Regions from separate parts of the Aquitalea pelogenes genome, predicted to be linked through region 2. Evidence: riboswitches for the same ligand, from Rfam matches in the RefSeq annotation. Region 2 holds a riboswitch; the other holds the start of a gene.
What was found. A riboswitch is a leader RNA that binds a small molecule or an ion and turns the genes downstream of it on or off. The one in region 2 is predicted to bind cobalamin.
Positions count from the first base shown of each region.

Region 1 (3,406 bases), on a different contig from region 2:
AGTCCACCAGCAACAGGCCGTCTTCCTGGTCGTGGCCCAGAATCAGCCCGGCCAGGTCACGCCCGGCTTCCTGCACTTGCCAATGCGCTGGCCGTTGCAGGCGATGCTGGCGCACCCGTTCGGCAAACTCTTCGTCACGCACTTCGGCGGTGGCGATATAGCAGACCGGGCCGCCATGCTGGATGGCCAGGTGTTCGGCATGGCGGCTTTTGCCGGAACGCGCACCGCCGGTGATCAGGTGGGTCATGCTGGTTTCCTGATGATCCGGGGGGCGGGTCAGGTGCCCCCGGGAGTAGCACGCCATGGGCGTGCCGGTTTATTTCTGCTGGTAGCTTACACCGACAAAACCACCCAGCCCGGCTGTGTTATAGCCATACAGCGTGGTGTAGTGACGGCCAAACAGATTGCTCAGTTTGACGGTGGCCGCCCACTCGCGGGTAAAGCGGTAATTGGCATACACATTGGTGAGTGTATAGCCACCCAGCCAGACATTGCTGCCGCTATCGGTGGTATCCCGGCGCTTGGCGCTCAACTGCCACTCCACCCCGGTGGTGACCTTGCCCCAGTCATAGGCAGCCGCCATTTGTCCATAGGCACGGGCGCGACGTTGCAATTGCTGATGAGTGGCGTTGTCCAGCGGGTCCTGATATGTGGCGGATGCAGACAAATCCCAGTTACCCGTTGCCATGGCTCCGGCCAGCGTGCCGCCCTGAATGGTGGCTTGGCTGATATTGGTCACGGTGCTGTAGTCGGAGGTCATGGCAATCATGTTATTGATGCTGTTGCGGAACAGCGTCAACGATGCCGAACGGCCGTTATCCTTGAATTGCAAGGCCAGTTCGCTGTTGTGCGAGGTTTCCGGTTTCAGGTTCGGGTTGCCGGCATAGCCATATTGGTCCAGCGGATAATAAAGGTCGTTGAAGGTGGGGGCTTTGAAAGCGGTGCCGTAGCTACCACGCGCGATCAGGGCATCGCTCAGACGGTAGCCATAGCCCAGCTGACCAGTAGTTTTGCCACCAAACTGCTCGTTCTGGTCGCGACGGACACTGACTTGCAGCAAATGGCGGCCAAATTCACCGCTGTAACCGAGGAAGCCGGCCTTGTTACTACGCGAGTGGGCATCGTAGGAGGTGCTGCTGTCCACATGTTGTTCGGTGTATTCGGCACCGGCCAGCAGCTTGCCCCAGCCGGTTTGCAGGTCGTTTTGCCACAGAACGGCATTTTGGGCGGTCTGATACAAGTCGACCCGGGCGCTCAGATTACCGTTATTCCAGTGTTCCTGGCGGTCCATGGTGTAGCTGTAACGCAGGGTGCTGCTCCAGATATCGTTGAAGCGGTTTCTGGATTCCAGTGCCGCGCCGGTCTGGCGGCTGTGCTGCAAGTCCTCACCGGTGCTTTGATAGCCGTCGTAGTCCAGCTTGCTCATGATCTGGAACAGTTGCAACGAAATATCATGTCCGCTGGCAATGGTCTGGGTGAGGCTGGCGTTGTAGGACAGGTTGCGATAGGGATCGCGGTCGGCATTGTAGCTGCTGCTTTGCGGATTCGTGGCGGAGAAACCTTCGGTCTGCTCCTGGCTGAGCTGCAGATTGAAAGCGGTATTGTCCACCTTGCCGCTGACACCCGCCGAGGATTTGACCAGACCATGGTCGCCAAATCCCAGCGCGGCGTTGAAGCGCGGTGCACCACTACCCTGACGGGTGAAGATCTGGATTACTCCGCCAATGGCATCCGCGCCATACAGGCTGGAGCTGCTGCCACGCACCACTTCAACACGCTCGATGCTGTCCAGCGGAATGTTTTCCAGCGCGGTAGTGCCGCTGGTGGCGGAGACGATACGCATGCCGTCCAGCAGGACGATAGTCTGGTTGGCATTGCTACCGCGCAGATACAGGCTGGTCTGGCTGCCGACATTGCCCGAGCTGACCACTTCGATGCCCGGCACCCGCGCCAGCAGCTGCGGCAGATTGGTGGCCGAGGACTGGTCGATGTCTTCACGGGTGATCACCGACACATCCGACAAGGTCTTGACCACCGATTGCGGCTGACGGGTAGCGGTCACCACTACTTCATCGCCCTGAAAAACGGGCAGGACGTCGGCCTGGGCTGCACTGGCCAACACCAGCAGCCACAGGGATTGTCGGGCTTTGAACATGAAACACACACTCCAGAAACATGAAACCGGCCGGGCAAACGCTGCCACAGCCACAGGAAGTTCGAAGAGGATGGCTTGCGCCATGGAGAATGGATGACACCGGAACGGGCTGATGAGCCTGCCTGCTGTTTGCCAGATCGCCTCCCCGCGATATACAGCGACCGCCTGCCATGCGGCAGACGATAAGCGACAGGCCGGTCTCCGGGCTTGGTCTTGCGCTGTCGCGCCTTCCCGTTGCTGATGGGCAACAGTGGCAATGGCGACAACTGGGCCGGTATCCACCAGCCAGACCTTACCGTTGCGGGGGCAGCGCCGGCTTGTACCGGCTTCCCGTTTCATCCGGATCATGCAAATCCGGACACCTGTCCGGCAGCGATTATACGGCAGAATAGAGCGAAACCGCGGCAATCTGGCACGAACAGTCTTGATATGCAACAAGCAATGCCATTGCCATGAGGGCATTCAGCTTGCCGTGCTGCCCCCCATGTCTTAGAGTCGCGCTCTAGTCCATGCCAACCTCGAGAAACCACACCATGCCCCAGGCCATTGCCCTTCCTGCCCACGCTTTTCATGAAGCCGCCCTGCAACGCCAGAATTCGCTGACCAAACCGGCTGGCAGCCTGGGTGTACTGGAAACGGTGGCCTGTCGCTTTGCTGCCTGGCAAGGCAAAACCATTCCGGCCCCCCTGCAGCCGGCCATCACCGTGTTTGCCGGTGACCACGGCGTAACAGCAGAAGGTGTGTCCGCCTATCCGTCCATCGTGACCGGCGAAATGGTGAAGAATTTTGCTGCCGGTGGCGCTGCCATCTGCGTGCTGGCCCGCGCCATTGCCGCTCGGCTGGAGGTGGTGGATGTGGGTGTGCTGGGTCAACTGCCGGAACTGCCCATTGTGCAGGCCAAGGTAGCCGCCGGTACCGCCAACCTGGCAGTGGAAGCCGCCATGACGGCAGAACAATGCGCTGCTGCGCTGGAAGTGGGCCGCGCTGCGGCGCGTCGCGCCGTGGAACACGGTGCCAATCTGCTGATTGCCGGTGACATGGGCATTGGCAATACCACGCCGTCTGCCGCGCTGATCTGCCGTCTGGCGGGCTACAGCGCGGACAGCATTGTCGGCCGTGGCACCGGCATCGACGACGCCGGCCTCGTCAACAAGCGCCGCGTGGTGCAACAGGCGCTGGACCGTCTGCAAGGCCAGTCTCTGGATGGCCAGGCTGTGCTGGCCGAACTGGGCGGGCTGGAAATTGCCGCCA
Region 1 covers NZ_JAYSDA010000005.1:16,237-19,642, reverse strand. The annotation lists gene cobU (bifunctional adenosylcobinamide kinase/adenosylcobinamide-phosphate guanylyltransferase) at 1-247, opposite strand, end outside; gene ACE3SE_RS05585 (TonB-dependent receptor domain-containing protein) at 317-2,155, opposite strand; cobalamin riboswitch at 2,331-2,536, opposite strand; gene cobT (nicotinate-nucleotide--dimethylbenzimidazole phosphoribosyltransferase) at 2,689-3,406, shown strand, end outside.
Region 1: it holds a riboswitch for cobalamin, as region 2 does, so the genes downstream of both, ACE3SE_RS05585 (TonB-dependent receptor domain-containing protein) here and ACE3SE_RS13125 (HoxN/HupN/NixA family nickel/cobalt transporter) in region 2, are expected to answer to the same signal.

Region 2 (3,406 bases):
GGTTTTCATCGGTGATGTGTTGCAGGGCAAGGCCGGACACCGGGCTGAAATCCTGCGGCCAGTGGACGCGGCCCAGCGCGGTAAGGTCGGTGCCGGCATGGCTGAGCAGCACGATGCCGCCAGTATTGTCATGCGTCATTGCGGGCTTTCCGTGCTGACATCGCCCGTGCCCAGGCGATGGAAAATCAGGGGTTCCACTGGTGTGCCGCCGTGCAGGTGCTCGCTGACAATGCGCTGTACTGCACTGGCATCCACCTTGCGATACCACACGCCCTCCGGGTAAACCACCATGATGGGGCCTTCCTTGCACACGGCAAAACAATGGCTGCGGGTGCGTTTCACCTTCAGGCCGTCGCAGGCGTCAATCGCCTGGCCCAGTTGCTTGAACATGGCCTCGGCCTGCTGGCCGTTTTCGGTACAGCGCGGGCCGGTACACATCAGCACGTGTTTGTAATGCAGTCGCATGCGGTTCTCGCGGCAATCACCCAGCCTGTTGGCCGGGCAGGGTGTCAAAACGTTTCCACTTGTAGATGGCGGCGGACAGCGCCCAGGTAAGGGCAAACAAGGCCACCACGAAATAGCCGAAGTGGGCCAGATTGTCGTTGAGCATGGCCACCACATCCCAGGCACCGCCGCTCAGCTTCAGCTTGTCGGCAATCAGGCCCAGGGTTTCCAGCCCGCCTATGCACACGGCCACCAGTACCGACACCAGCGTGATGGTGAGGTTGTACCACAGCTTGCGGATGGGGTTGATGAAGGCCCAGCCGTACACTTCCACCATCAGCATGCTGTCCAGCGTGTCCACCAGCGCCATGCCGGCGGCAAACAGCACCGGAAACACCATGATGTTCCACAAGGGAATGCCGTCCGCGCTTTGCGAGGAGGCAATGGCAAACAGGCCGATTTCGGTGGCGGTATCAAAACCCAGGCCAAACAGCAGGCCGATGGGCAGCATGTGCCAGCTTTTGCTCACCATGCGGAACAAGGGCCGCAGCAGGCGCGACAGCATGCCACGGTTGCCCAGCAGGATGTTGAGCTGCTCGTCACACACGGCTTCACCCGCGCGGGCGCGGCGGAAGCTGTGCCAGATGCCGCGCAGCGCAGACAGGTTCATTGCGGCCAGCGCCAGCAGGAAAAAGGCGGAAATGCCGGTGCTGATGGCCCCGCCGATTTCACGGAAGCCGTTGATCTGGTCTTGCAGCGCGCGGGTGGCAAACACCACCGCAGCCACCGCGGCAATCACCAGCAGGGAATGACCGATGGAAAAGAAAAAACCCACGCACAGCGGTTGCTGGTTTTCCTGCATCAGCTTGCGCACGGTGTTGTCGATGGCGGCGATATGGTCGGCATCCACGGCATGGCGCAAGCCCAGCAGGTAAGCCAGCAAAGCGGTGCCCAGCTGGGCCGGGTGGTCGGCAAAGGCGGTGAGTGCCCAGGCCCATACCAGCAGGTTGGCTGCCAGCAAGGGCAGCAACACCAGTAAATGACGGGAGCGGCGCTTGCCGCTGTAAGGTAAGGAAGAACGCAGATCTGCTTGCATGATGCCCTCGGAGACGATACGTCGCCGCAAGCGAGGGCACTGTCCGCCTGCAGTGGGCGGCATCGTGCAATCCCCCGGTACACCCCGCCCGGATTCAGCCTGCGTCGACACGTATGACGGCCGGTCTCCTGGCTCGCGCTTCTTTACCCGGCATCGCCTTCCCGGATGGGCCGGTGGCATGTGATGCGGACTCGTCGCTTACAGTTGCGGGGGCAGCTGCGGTGTCTCACCGCATTCCCGTTTCACCCCGATGGGGCACCGTCATGGAAGCGGGCATGATACGTGACAAGCGGGTAAATGGGAATTCTGCCGACTGATTTTCAAGGCTTTTCCCATTGACCAAGTGCGGTTTCCAGCCGCTGCCAGCCCGCTTCGTCGGGTGGCAGGCCAAGGCGCAGGCTGGGGCCATCGGCAAAGCGGCGCACCAGAATGCCTTTGCTCGCCAGAAAGTCGAACAAGGCCGGGCAGTACGCCCCGTGTAGCCACTGGAACAGGCGGCTGCCGCCTGCCGGAGTCAGGCCGTGGTCTTGCAGTAGCTGCTGCAAACGCTGGCTGTCGCGGGCCAGTTGCCCGCGCATGGTTTGCTGCCAGACGTGGTCCTGCAAGGCCAGTTTCACCACTTCACGCGCCGGGCCGTTGATGCTCCACGGGCCGATGGCTTCGGCCAGCTGTTGCAGCAGGGCCGGCCAGGCAAACACAAAACCCACCCGCGCGCCAGCCAGACCGAAGAACTTGCCCACCGAGCGCAGGATAATCAGCCCCGGCAGGCCGACATCACCCAGCAGGCTGTGTTCCGGTGTGGCGTCCATGAAGGCTTCGTCAATGACCAGCCAGCCGCCGCGGCTGGCCAGCCGGGCACGCCAGTCTTGCAGCCGGCCGCGGGAAAAGGTGGTGCCGGTGGGGTTGTTGGGGTGGCACAGCAGCAGCACGTCCAGTTCATCAAGCGCCGTGTCGATGTCCTCGGGCGCATGACGGCTTAGCGTGTGGCCGTGCTGTTCCCAGTGCCAGGGGTGTTCGGCATAACACAAGGGCAGCATGCCCACCCGGCAGGGCGGGCGCAGCGTCGGCAGCAGCTGGATGGCAGGCTGGGAACCGGCCACCGGCAGCAGCAGCGGGCTGCCATAGTAATCCGCCGCGGCTTGTTCCAGCCCGTCGTCCTGTTCTGGCAGGCGCTGCCAGCTGCGCGGGCTGATGGGCGGCACCGGCCAGCCTTGCGGGTTCAGCCCGGTGGACAGGTCCAGCCAGTTTTTCACCGCAATGCCGTATTGCTCTGCGGCACGCAGGATGCCGCCACCGTGTTCAAGCATGAGAAAAACTCCAGTTGAGCAAGCCAGCCAGCAAAGCCAGCGCCACCCACAGCCACAGGCTGCGCTGTACCAGCGCGATGGCGCGGGCGATGTCCTCGGCCACCGGCGGGCGTTGCAGGCCCAGGGTGGGGCGCTGTTTCAGCTTGCCGTGATAGCTGGCGGCACCGCCCAGCAGCACACCCAGCGCACCAGCACCGGCGGCCATCACCGGCCCGGCATTGGGGCTGTACCAGGTGGGGGCCTGGGCGCGCCAGCATTGCCAGCCCTGACGGGTATGGCCCAGCAGGATGTAAGTCAGCGCGGTGAGGCGGGCGGGAATCAGGTTGAGCACATCGTCAAAGCGGGCGGCGGCCCAGCCAAAGTGCAAAAAGCGTTCGTTGCGGTAGCCCCACATGGCGTCCAGGGTATTGGCGGCGCGGTACAGCACCACGCCCGGTGCGCCCAGCAGCAGAAACCAGAACACGGCAGCAAAAATGGCATCGCTGCCGTTTTCCAGCACCGATTCGATGGTGGCGCGCGCTACCGCGGTTTCGTCCAGTTCGCTGGTGTTGCGGCTGAC
Region 2 covers NZ_JAYSDA010000015.1:86,671-90,076, reverse strand. The annotation lists gene ACE3SE_RS13135 (cobaltochelatase subunit CobN) at 1-139, opposite strand, end outside; gene ACE3SE_RS13130 ((2Fe-2S) ferredoxin domain-containing protein) at 136-465, opposite strand; gene ACE3SE_RS13125 (HoxN/HupN/NixA family nickel/cobalt transporter) at 482-1,540, opposite strand; cobalamin riboswitch at 1,642-1,818, opposite strand; gene cobD (threonine-phosphate decarboxylase CobD) at 1,861-2,847, opposite strand; gene cbiB (adenosylcobinamide-phosphate synthase CbiB) at 2,840-3,406, opposite strand, start outside.